DNA from 3 places in the Luteibacter sp. P4_E6 genome. Region 1 is predicted to be linked to each of the others. Evidence: riboswitches for the same ligand, from Rfam matches in the RefSeq annotation. Region 1 holds a riboswitch; each other region holds the start of a gene.
The links. A riboswitch is a leader RNA that binds a small molecule or an ion and turns the genes downstream of it on or off. The one in region 1 is predicted to bind cobalamin.

Region 2: linked by a shared signal. The riboswitch ahead of btuB (TonB-dependent vitamin B12 receptor) and the one ahead of AC1DT2_RS04020 (ribonucleoside-diphosphate reductase subunit alpha) in region 1 are both predicted to bind cobalamin.
Region 3: linked by a shared signal. The riboswitch ahead of AC1DT2_RS01120 (CoA-acylating methylmalonate-semialdehyde dehydrogenase) and the one ahead of AC1DT2_RS04020 (ribonucleoside-diphosphate reductase subunit alpha) in region 1 are both predicted to bind cobalamin.

Annotation. Positions count from the first base shown of each region.
Region 1 covers NZ_JBFUJE010000031.1:14,045-18,202, forward strand. Annotated here, with positions in the region: gene AC1DT2_RS04015 (hybrid sensor histidine kinase/response regulator) at 1-1,583, opposite strand, end outside; cobalamin riboswitch at 1,774-1,985, shown strand; gene AC1DT2_RS04020 (ribonucleoside-diphosphate reductase subunit alpha) at 2,144-4,158, shown strand, end outside.
Region 2 covers NZ_JBFUJE010000119.1:5,420-9,577, reverse strand. Annotated here, with positions in the region: partial or broken gene AC1DT2_RS09725 (hypothetical protein) at 1-180, opposite strand, end outside; gene btuB (TonB-dependent vitamin B12 receptor) at 205-2,082, opposite strand; cobalamin riboswitch at 2,202-2,431, opposite strand; gene AC1DT2_RS09715 (S1 family peptidase) at 2,600-4,158, opposite strand, start outside.
Region 3 covers NZ_JBFUJE010000006.1:10,567-14,724, forward strand. Annotated here, with positions in the region: gene AC1DT2_RS01110 (LysR family transcriptional regulator) at 216-1,112, opposite strand; gene AC1DT2_RS01115 (aldo/keto reductase) at 1,312-2,295, shown strand; cobalamin riboswitch at 2,336-2,554, shown strand; gene AC1DT2_RS01120 (CoA-acylating methylmalonate-semialdehyde dehydrogenase) at 2,678-4,158, shown strand, end outside.

The sequences.
Region 1 (4,158 bases):
ACCTCGATGGCCTCGCCCAACGCGCGGCGCAACAGTTCGTCCATGTCGCGGACGAAGCGACCGATGTTGACGACCTTGGGTGCCAGCGGCTGGCGGCGACCGAACGCGAGCAGCTGTGCGGCAAGCTTGGAGCCGCGCGTGACACCCGCCATGGCATTGGCGACGCGACGCTCCGCGCGTTCGTTCCCGGAGACGTCGGCGGCGAGTAACTGCAGATTGCCGCTGATCACCTGGAGGAGGTTGTTGAAATCGTGGGCCACGCCGCCGGTGAGGTTACCGATCGCATCCATCTTCTGCGCCTGGCGCAACTGCTCCTGGACCACGTCCAGCGCTGCTTCGCGGTCACGCTCAGCCGAGACGTCACGGGCCACGGCGAAGATCAGGCCCTCGCTGGGCACCGCTCGCCACGAGAGCGTGCGCAAGCCACCGTCGGCGGTGCGATAGCGGTTCTCGAAGCGAAGCGTGGTCTCGCCATCGGCCAGGTGGCCGGTTTCGTCCTGGGTGCGCGAGATGTCTTCCGGGTGAACGAAGTCGAGATAGGAACGACCTAACGTGTCGCGCTCGCTCCAGCCCAGGATGGTTGTCCACGCCGGATTGACCGATAGCAGGCGGGTGTCGGTGTCGGCCACGACCAGGATGTCGCTGGAGAGAGTCCAGACCCGGTCGCGCTCGTAGGTACGCTCGACGACCTGGCGCTCGAGATCTTTGGCCAGTAGCCGGAGCTCGTGCTCGGCACGGCGCCGTTCCACGGCCACGCGCGTGCGGCTGGCTACTTCGCTGACGAAGCTGATCTCTTCCTCGGACCAGTCGCGAGGGTCCGCGTGGTTGAGGTACAGGAGGGCGACGAAGCCGCCCCGTTCCGTCACCGGCATATTGATGAAGGACAAGGCGGTGATGCCGGCCAGGGCATCGGCGGTGGCAGCCGTGCGTGGGTCCGTCCGGGCGTCGGTGATCACCGTGGTCACGCCACGTTTGAGCTCATCGATGTAGCTGCCGTAGTCGCGAAAGTGCAGTACGCCGGCGAGGGTCTGGATCCCTGGCGCATTCCAGTCTCGCTCCACCGTGATGGTTTCGGCCACCGGGTCGATCGTGCCGTAGCCGGCCCGGCTCACCTTCAGCGTCCGGCCGAGTACCTCGGCGACACGGTAGGCAATATCGATCGGATCTTCCAGATCGCGCAGCAGGTTGCCGATCTCGATCAGGGCAACGCGGCGATCTTCGGCGGCACCGGAGCCGTCGGTGCCCTCTCCCGCCGAACGGATCGTCACCGCCGCGGTGGCTGGCAAACCCGGCCGGGCTTCGAGCGATACCCGCACGTGGGCTCCATCGACCGTGGCGAGGGCCAGCTCGCGCACGCCGTTGCCTGGTATGACCAGCGGCAGCGCCGCGACAAGGCGATCGCGGCTGTCGGGGTCCCACAGGCCGAGGAACCCCGAAGGCTCGTGTTCGCGCAAGCGGGCGGTCACCCAGGCGTTGGCGTAGAGCAGCTCTCCCGAAGCCGACACGGCCGCAAAGCCAAATGGCAGGGCATCGAGCGCATGGGAAAGGAGAGTCTGGTCCTGCAATGCGAACGATGAGGGCATCTGTCGAGCAATCGTGGGAGGCTGGTGGGCGGCGATTTTATCGGTTCATTGTGGTTCCCTTTGTGTAGACGGCCTTCACAGAACCTTCATTGGCGAGCCGTCGAAAAACGCTTGACAACAGGGACTCCCCAGCCGATCAACCACCTACGCCAACACCCTACATCTTGTGTTGACGCACCCCTTCGCCAGCTATATCGTGTGTCTCGTTGGTGTCCGGAGAGGCGCGACTGCCCGTCGGACTTAATAGGGAATACCGGTGTGAATCCGGAACTGCCCCGCAGCGGTAAGTGGAAACGATCCCGTTCAATGCACTGGTCCTTCGGGGACTGGGAAGCGACGGGTAGGCGGACCGCAAGGTCCACGTCCACGAGTCCGAAGACCTGCCAGCAATCGGTGCCCGAGAGGCCTCGATAGTGGTGACGGCTTCCGCGGGGAAGCACGTCGCGGACCGGAGGCCTTCAAAGGCGCTCCGTCCCCGACATTTCCCGTGTTTTGCCCCCATCGCATCGAGCCGACCCTCGGGACGGAGGTTTGACCAAGGCCATGGGGCTGCCAACACAATGACGACGATGGATTCCGCAGCGCGCGAGCGCACCGAGACGGCCGACGCGGCCGCCACTCCCTCCGCAGCAACCGACAAGGCGCCTGCCGCCGGTTACAAGAACGACGCGCCGCCGGCCTTCGCGCTGACGCCGCCGCACAACCCCGGACAGATGCGCGTGACCAAGCGCAACGGCGGCCACGAAGTGGTCGACGTGAACAAAATCGTGCGCGCGGTGACGCGCAGCGCCGATGGCCTGTTTGCGGTCGATCCGATGCGCGTGGCGCTGAAGACGATCGGCGGCCTGTACGACGGCGCCACCACCCAGGAACTCGACCAGCTGTCGATCCGCACCTCGGCCGCGCTCACGGCCGAAGAGCCGGAATACGGCCAGCTCGCCGCGCGCCTGCTCGCCGCGTTCGTCGACAAGGAAGTGTCGGGCCAGGACATCCAGTCCTTCTCGCAGTCGATCTCGACCGGCTTCGACCTGGGCATCCTCAACGAGCGCCTCCGCGACTTCGTGCAGATCAACGCGCGCAAGCTCAACGATGCGATCGACACGACCGGTTCGCGTCGCTTCGAGTATTTCGGCCTGCGCACGGTGTACGACCGCTACCTGCTGCGCCACCCGACCAAGCGCTTCGTGATCGAAACGCCGCAGTATTTCTTCATGCGCATCGCCTGCGCGCTCGGCGGCAACGACGTGGCCGAGACGCTCGAGCTGTACCGCATGCTCTCGTCGCTGGAGTACCTGGCCAGCTCGCCGACCCTGTTCAACGCCGGCACCGCGCATGAGCAGCTGTCGTCGTGCTTCCTGCTCGACTCCCCGCAGGACGCGCTGGAATCCATCTACGCCAAGTATGGCGACGTGGCCCAGCTATCGAAGTTCGCTGGCGGCATCGGCCTGGCCTACTCGCGCATCCGCTCGCGCGGTTCGCTGATCAAAGGCACCAACGGCCATTCGAACGGCCTCGTGCCCTGGCTGAAAACGCTCGACGCCTCGGTTGCCGCGGTGAACCAGGGCGGCAAGCGCAAGGGCGCGGCCTGCGTGTACCTGGAATCCTGGCATGCGGACATCGAGGAGTTCCTCGAGTTGCGCGAGAACACCGGCGACGACGCGCGCCGCACACACAACCTCAACCTGGCCAACTGGGTCCCCGACCTGTTCATGCGCCGCGTGGAACTGGACGGCGACTGGTCGCTGTTCGATCCGAAGATCGTCCCGCATTTCGTCGACACCTGGGGCCCGACCTTCGACGCCGCCTATGAAAAGGCCGAAGCCGAAGGCCTCGCGTCGAAGTCGATCAAGGCACGCGAGCTCTACGCCCGCATGCTGCGTTCGCTGGCCCAGACCGGCAACGGCTGGATGACCTTCAAGGATCGCTCCAACGCGACCAGCAACCAGACCGCACTGCCGCAGAACGTCATCCACCTGTCCAATCTGTGCACCGAGATCCTCGAAGTGACCTCGGAAGGCGAGACGGCCGTGTGCAACCTCGGCTCGGTGAACCTCGCCCGCCACGTGGTGGATGGCCAGTTCGACTACGACAAGCTCGCCACCACCGTGCGCACCGCCGTTCGCCAGCTCAACCGCGTGATCGACCTCAACTTCTACCCGATCGCCACGGCGAAGACGGCGAACATGAAGTGGCGCCCGGTCGGCCTCGGCGTGATGGGCCTGCAGGATGTCTTCTTCAAGCTGCGCCTGCCGTTCGATTCGGAAGAAGCCCGCAAGCTGTCGACGCGTATCCAGGAAGAGATCTACTTCCACGCGCTGTCGATGTCGAACGAGATCGCCGAGCGCGACGGCCCGTTACCGGGCTTTGAAGAAACCCGTTCGGCCAACGGTGAAATGCAGTTCGACTACTGGCCGGCCGCCACGCCGACCGATGCCGACGGCCGCTGGGCCGATCTGCGCGAGAAGATCAAGGCCAAGGGCCTGCGCAACTCGCTGCTCATCGCCATCGCGCCGACGGCAACCATCGCCTCGATCGCCGGCTGCTACGAGTGCATCGAGCCGCAGGTGTCGAACCT
Region 2 (4,158 bases), on a different contig from region 1:
GACCACGAAGCCGACGAAGGCCAGATGCTTGCGCAGATAGATGCCGCCAAGGAAGAACAAGGCCATGGACGCATCGGGTAGATGAAGGGCATCGCCGAAGTGATTGAAGCGCGTGGCGATCATCACTAGCGCGAACAGGCCGGCAACAGCAGTGAACAAGGAACGTGAGAGCGGCTTCATAAGGTGACCTCGAAGGTGGGACGGTTACGAACGGGGCTGGTAACGCAGGGTCAGCATCCAGTTGCGCTCCGGCTGGTTGTAATACTGCGCAGTCTCGTAGCGACGATCGAAAATGTTGTTCGCCGACAGTTCGATTTTCCACGCCGGGGCGAAGGCATAGGCCATGCGAAGATCGGTCAGCGTGTAGCCGCCCAGCCGGTTGGCGTTGGCGGTGTCATCGAAGCGATAGGCCGAAGCGAACACGCTCGCACCGACGCTGAACGCGCCGAAGCTGCGGTCGACATCGATATTTGCGGTGCGACGCGCACGACGCGGCAGCAGGTTTCCGTGCGTGTCATCGTCGCTATCGTCGATCGGCTGCAGCCAGGTGGCGTTTCCGGCGAGGCGCCAGTCACCGATGGTTGTGTCCGCGGCCATCTCGACGCCACGGATGCGCGAGCGGTCGATGTTATTCGCCCCGCCGAACGGGAACAGCGGACCACTCAGGCTCGAGTCGAACACGATCAAATGGTCGATCTTGTTCTGGAAGCCGTTGACGGACCAGTGGCCCCAGCCCGGCGTGCCCCGCAACCCCAGCTCCCAGTTCTTCGATGTCTCCGGGCCCAGATCCGGATTGCCGTAGTCGGGGAAATACAGGTCGTTGAAGGTCGGCGCCTTGAAAGCGGTGCCGTAGCTAGCGGTCACGCGCAAGGTCTTCGTCAGCGCATAGCCGTACTGGAGGCTGCCGGTGGTCTTGCCGCCGAACTGGCTGTTCTCGTCACGACGCACGCTGCCCTGTACGGAGCTGTCGCCGTACTCCTGCTGCCACTCGGCAAACAGCGCGTGGTTGCGGCGTGCATCGACGAGGTAGTCGGTGCTGCCAACCACGCGATCGCGTTGCCAATCGAAGCCCACGGTGGTGAGGCCGGCGCTCTCACCGACGCGACCGAGATCGGCCTGGAGGGAAGCGAGGTCACGATGCGTGTTGAACGTGTCGGCGTAAACGCCATTCTCGTAGTCGGTCGAAAGATCTTCGCTACGGCTCAGGCTGGCGGTGATCAGGATGTCCTGCGCCGGCTTGTAGCGCACGCGGCTGCCCAATACCTGTGTCGCCGACTGGGCAAAGTTGCTGCTGGTGCCGTCGTAGTGGTTGCGGCCTTCCGTACGCGTCGCCGTGGCGTCAGCGTCCCACTGGTCGTCGAAACGCCAGCCGCCCAGCAAAGACAGCGCATTATTCTTGTAACCATCCCTGTCGGGCTCATACGTGAAGCAGCCGGCGCCGCCCGGGCTGGGCTTCCCGCGGCACGCATTGATGCCGTCGGTCTGGTCATGGGTTGCCTGGACGGAGTACCAGCCTTGCGCACCGCGACCGGCGAAACCGACGGAACCGCTCGCCGCGTCGTATGAGCCCACGCCTACCGAGAAGTTCGGTACGAACGCGCCCTCGGGATGACGGGTGAAGATCTGGATGACGCCACCGAGCGCTTCCGAACCGTAAAGGCTGGAGTACGGACCGCGCACGATTTCGATGCGCTCGATCTGGTCGACCGGGATGTCCTGGAAGGCAGCAGTGCCGGAGGTGGCCGAGCCGATCTTGACCCCGTCCACCATCACCAGCACGTGATCGGATTCGGTACCGCGCAGGAACACGGACGTGGCCTTGCCCGGACCGCCGTTGTTGGCGATCGACACGCCCGGGGTACCGCGCAGCAGGTCAGCCAGGGAATGCGGCTGGAGACGCTCGATATCGGCGCGGTCGATCACCGTCGAGGCGGCGAGGACCTGGCTCTGGGTCTGGTCTGTGCGACTGGCCGTGACGACGACCTTGTCCAGATCGGTGGAAGCATCATCGGCGATGGCCGCAGCGGGCACGAGCAAAGCGATCGCGATGGAGACCGCGAGGGTGGAAGAACGAAATGACACAAAACAACTCCTGCTAACCGCGCCTACCCGCGCGGCATCAATGGCGAGGAACAGGAGGCGGGAAGACAGGATCGCGGAGGGCAAAAGGCCGACGGCAACCCACGACATGGCCCTCCGCCTGTCCGGTGTACCTCATGGCCGGTCTCCGGGCTCGCGAGCGCAGGGAATCCCTACCGGACGGCGCCTTCCCATGCCTATGGCACAGTGACTTGATGCCGACCTTTGCTCGCCTACCGTTGCGGGGGCAGCTCCGGAATGGTGGCAGCCTCGAAAGGCCGCGCACGTCACCGGATTCCCGTTTCAATCCTCGGCACTGAAGCCTTGGATCACCTTGGGCGCAAGTAGTGTATCCGAACGCGGCACACGGYGGCATAGATGGCCAATTAAAAGAAGGGTGCGCGGCCGAGCCGGCCGCTGAGTGCCCCAAAAGCCTTAAAAGGTTGCATCGAATTCCTTGCTGCCCGACCACAGCACGGTGTTGTGTTCACCGGTCAATCATCGTCGCCCCACAGGGCGATCAGTGCTCGCGAACCGTCGCGCCTTTCACCGCGTTGGCCAGCCGCTGCTTCATGACCGCATCCGACGGATTGGCGTCGCTTCCGTAGTACAAGGTGTAGAGCACGTTGGTATCGGCACCAGGCGTACCGAGCGTCGTGCCAGCCCAGCTCATGTCGGAGTCCTTGTACGGCTGTCCGTCCCCTGGGTGGGCGCGGGTAACGATGTCCTTCCAGCCGGAAAGATAATCGCGCGGCGAGTCAGGGAATGGCTTCGGATGCCGATTGATGCGTACGGCGGTGTACTTGTCCATATCCGGCTGAGCGCTAATGCCCGCGATACCCAGCGTCGCGCTGCCGTCGCGTCCCAGATAGCCGTAGCTGACGGCGAGCTCACCGTTGGCTTCGATCGGCTGCAAATCCGGGCCATAGCTAAGCGAGAATCCCGCCGGCGCGATGGAAAACCGCTTGCCGAAGTCGATGGCGAGATTCGCAGAGGCCAGCTCCGTGGGCACCCAGTCACCTTGCTGGAGGAATTCCTTCCAGGCAGCGAAGCTACCGTCGTAGGTCGTGGAGATCAGTCCGAGGAGGGTTTCGGTCTGGACGCTATCGGCGTGCCGGAAACGCGACTGCGTCTTCGACAGGAGAACGACATAACCGTCGGGCACGGGTAGCGAGTACACCTCGAGCACGGCGTCGATAGCCGGGAAGGCAAAGTCGCGATGCTGCCAACGCCGATGCCATCGATCGACGACGACAACGTCGCTGATGGGCGACCCGAGCGACGTCATCCTGACTTTCTCGTCGCCCACGTCACGCGTGAACGTGGAGGCTTTGAAGATCAGGTCCACGAGGCCGGCGGCGTCGGAGTACAGCTTGGCCAGGGGCAGATCGTCTGGCTTTCGCACATGCAGCAGTATGACTTTCCCCAACAGGCCGGCATCGACGAAGCCATTGCCTGGAAGTGCTGACTTCGCGTGCTCGGGTATCCAGTAGGTCCACTCGTTGTTAGCACCACGACGAAGTGCCATGGGGTAGGCATCGAGCGGCGCACCGGCGGCAAGGATTTTTTTGCTGCCATCACCCTTGGGAAACATGTTGGCATCCTCCCGGCCGAGAAGCTCCTTCCACTGGGAATCGAAAAAGGTGTCGGCCTGCGCCAGGTAACTCTTGGCGAAATCGTCAAAAGTAAGTGGCAGGTCGACATGCACGCGGAAGATCCCATCCTGGGTCGCGTCCATGAAGATGGCACGGCCCGAGGCACGCCTTTCCGAGTCCACCGATTTCGTCGGCGCATCCAGAACCAGACTGATGGGCAGCGCGAAGTTGAGGTTTTCGTTGGGCGACTTGCGCAACACCACGCCGATCACCTTCCCGTCCTTGTCCAGGAGGGGGCCGCCGCTATTGCCTGGCGATGCGGCCGCCGAGAAGCGGATCCACTTCCACTGGCCATTCTCGTCTTCCGGCGTATCGGACGTGTACAGGCCATCGCGTACCACGACGCCTGTGCCCAACGCATTACCGACCGCGTAAACCGCCTCGTTGAGATGGTTACCACGGTCGACGGCCAGGGGTTTCACGT
Region 3 (4,158 bases), on a different contig from region 1:
ATAGCCGGGTTGCCCCGAACCCCATCGCCGGCAAAGCCGGCTCCCACAAAACTCAGGCTGTTACCTGGCGTTCTTTTTCTTTTCGTCCTTGATGGCTTTCTTTTCTTTCATCGTCTTTTCCGGCTTTTTCTTGTCGCTCTTCTTTGAATCCAGGCCCTTGCTCATATCGCCTCCTCAGTCAGGGTTACCACGCGTGTCGCGCGCCTGATGCAAGATTACGCCAATCCGCGGTATCGCAGCGCGTCTACGAAGAGCGTAAGTGCTGACGACATGTGCCGACGATTGGGGTAATAGAGGTGGTAACCCGGGAACGGGGCACACCAGTCCTCCAGCACGGTAATCAACTCTCCGGCCTCGATGTATGACCGGGCCATATCTTCCGGTACCCAGGCCAGTCCCAGGCCGTCCCGCGCCGCCCGCAGGATGTGCGCCGTGCTGTTGAGGGTCAATTGGCCTTCGACGCGAACCTTGATCTCGCGGCCCTCCTTCTCGAACTCCCAGGGGAACAAGGTGCCGTAGGTGGGCAGACGGATGTTGATGCAGTTATGCGCGGTGAGGTCTTGCGGCACGGTCGGCCGGGAACGTCGTTCGAAATACGACGGCGCGGCGACCACCACCATCCGGAAGTCCGGACCGACGCGTACCGCGATCATGCCGTTGCCGACCTGCCCGCCCAGACGGATACCGAAGTCGTAGCGTTCGGCGACGATGTCGACCAGTTCGTTGTTGGCGGATACCTCGACCTGGATATCCGGGTAGCGCGGCAGGAAGGTCGCCAGCATCGGTTCGAGTACGGCTTCCACGGCGTGTACCGAGGTGCTGATGCGGATCGCCCCGGCCGGTTTCTCGCGGAACGAACTCAAACCCGTCAGCTCCGCCTCGATGTCATCGAACATCGGGCCGATGCTGGTGACCAGCCGTTGCCCTGCTTCCGTCGTCGACACGCTGCGCGTGGTGCGGGCGAGCAGGCGCACGCCGAGACGGCCCTCGAGTTTGCGGATGGTGTGGCTAAGCGCCGACTGGGTGGTGTCCAGTTTCGCGGCCGCGCGGGTGAAGCTGCCTTCCCGGGCAACGGCAAGGAAAGCGACGAGGTCGTGGAGATCCTTGCGCATGACACGTGAAACCCACTCATGAATGGCGCAAGGATTTTAGCATCCGGAACACCCGTGCTGGGCTACAGCGAGGAATCGCCCCATTCCGGCACCCCCTGGGAGTCGATTCATGAATTCTGGCTATGAGACCAAGCCGGTTTGACCGGCTAGTCGCGTGAGCACCGGGCCCCTAGATTGGTCAGCTCACAGAGGACACGACATGCAGACACGCAAACTCGGATCGACCGGCCTCGAAGTTTCCGCCATCGGCCTCGGCTGCATGGGACTGCGCTTCGGCTACGGCCCCGCCACCGAACGCGAACCGGCCATCGCCCTGATCCGGGCGGCGGTCGAGCGCGGGGTAACCTTCTTCGATACGGCCGAGGTCTACGGCCCGTTCACCAACGAGGAAGTCGTTGGCGAGGCACTCGCCCCCTTCCGCGACAAGGTGGTGATCGCCACCAAGTTCGGCTTCGACGTTGGCGGTGTGCCAGGCGCACTCAATAGTCGCCCCGAACACATCAGGGCCGTTGCCGAGGCCTCGTTGAAGCGCCTGCGCACCGATGTGATTGACCTGTTCTACCAGCATCGCGTCGACCCGTCCGTACCCATCGAAGAGGTGGCCGGCGCGGTCAAGGACCTGATCGCCGAAGGCAAGGTGAAGCACTTCGGCCTGTCGGAAGCGGGCGTGCAGACCATCCGCCGCGCTCACGCCGTGCAGCCTGTGGCGGCCCTGCAGAGCGAATACTCGCTGTTCTGGCGGGAGCCGGAAGCCGAAGTGATGCCGACCCTGGAAGAACTCGGCATCGGCTTCGTTCCTTTCAGCCCGCTGGGCAAGGGCTTTCTTACCGGCAAGATCGACGCCGCTACGAGCTTCGACAGCAAGGACTTCCGCAACAGCGTGCCGCGTTTCTCTGCGGAGTCGCGCAAGGCGAATCAGGCACTCATCGATCTGCTGGGTACCATCGCAAACGCGAAGCACGTCACGCCGGCACAGATCGCGCTCGCCTGGCTGCTGCACCAGAAGCCATGGATCGCGCCGATTCCGGGCACGACCAAGCTGCATCGACTGGAAGAGAACCTAGGTGCGGCCGACCTCGCACTCAGCGACGAGGATCTGCGCGACATCCACGACTCGGTCTCGAAGATTCCGCTGCAGGGAGAGCGTTATCCGGCCCACCTGCAGGCGCTCGTCGGCCGCTGAGTTCTACCGCACTGCAGCTTGAGCGGTTCGGCCACCCGGCTACACTCGGGAGATCACAGGTGTCCTGTCGTCGCTTACGCGGCGCGCAGGGTGAAACGGGAAGCCGGTGCGGATCGCGAGATCCTATTCCGGCGCTGCCCCCGCAACGGTAAGCGAGAACACCCGACGAGAGACCACTGCGCTAGCGCGGGAAGGTGTCGGGGTGGTGCGGTACGCATCGCTCGCAAGCCCGGAGACCGGCCTGTGCAGGCGCCTTAGGGTGCCTCCTCGGGTGTTGCGGCGGGCAACCGGACGGGCTGATACGGCGCGGCCACCCGCTGCTCCGGGTCCTCTTGTCTGCTCCGCAGCACCCATTTCGCGGGTGAGCGTACGGAGCAGGACCATGAACAAGCTGGACTCAGTTGCGGCCGATGTCGCGACCGTAAAGTTGCTGATCGACGGCGTCTTCGTCGAATCCCAAACCACCGAATGGCGCGATGTCGTCAATCCCGCCTCACAGGCCATCCTCGCGCGCGTGCCATTCGCCACGGCTGACGAGGTGAACGCTGCCGTTGCCGCCGCCACGCAAGCGTTCAAGACCTGGCGCAAGACGCCCATCGGCGTACGCGCGCGTATCTTCCTCAAGTACCAGCAACTGATTCGCGAGCACATGGGCGAGCTGGCCACCCTGCTCAGCGCCGAACAGGGCAAGACCCTTCCCGACGCGGAAGGCGACGTGTTCCGGGGCCTCGAAGTGGTCGAGCACGCGGCCGCCATCGGCAACCTGCAGCTGGGCGAACTCGCCAACAACGTGGCCGGCGGCGTCGACACCTACACTCTCCTGCAGCCGATTGGTGTCTGCGCGGGTATCACGCCGTTCAATTTCCCCGCGATGATTCCGCTGTGGATGTTCCCGATGGCGATCGCCACCGGCAACACCTTCGTGCTGAAGCCGTCCGAGCAGGACCCGATGGTGACGATGCGCCTGGTGGAACTGGCGCTCGAAGCCGGCGTCCCGAAGGGCGTACTCAACGTGGTGCACGGCGGCGAAGACGTGGTCAACGCGATTTGCGACCACGCCGATATCAAGGCGGTGTCCTTCGTCGGCTCCACGCGTGTCGGCACGCACGTCTATCACCGTGCATCGCAGACCGGCAAGCGGGTGCAGTGCATGATGGGCGCGAAGAACCACGCCGTGGTGCTGCCCGATGCCAACAAGGACCAGACGCTCAACGCGCTCGCGGGCGCGGCGTTCGGCGCGGCGGGACAGCGTTGCATGGCGGCTTCGACCGCGGTGCTCGTCGGCGAGTCGCAATCCTGGATAGCCGACCTCGTAAGCAAGGCGAAGACGCTGAAGGTCGGCGCAGGCAACGCCGCCGATACCGATGTCGGCCCACTGATTTCCTGTGCGGCGCGCGAGCGCGTCGAGGCCTTTATTGCCTCGGGTATCGAGCAAGGCGCCATCCTCGAGCTCGATGGCCGCAAACCGCGGGTGCCGGGCTTCGAGGACGGCAACTTCGTCGGTCCGACCATCTTTTCCGGCGTGCGACCCGGCATGCGCATCTACGACGAGGAAATCTTCGGGCCGGTGCTGGTCATCCTTGCCGCCGACTCGCTCGACGACGCGATCGCGCTGGTCAACGCCAATCCGAACGGTAACGGCACGGCCGTGTTCACCCAGTCCGGTGCCGCTGCGCGTCGCTTCCAGGAAGACATCGACGTGGGCCAGGTGGGTATCAACGTGCCCATTCCCGTCCCGGTACCGCTGTTCTCCTTCACCGGCTCGCGCGCCTCGAAGCTGGGCGACCTCGGCCCCTACGGCAAGCAGGTCGTCATGTTCTATACCCAGACCAAGACGGTGACACAGCGCTGGTTCGACGACGA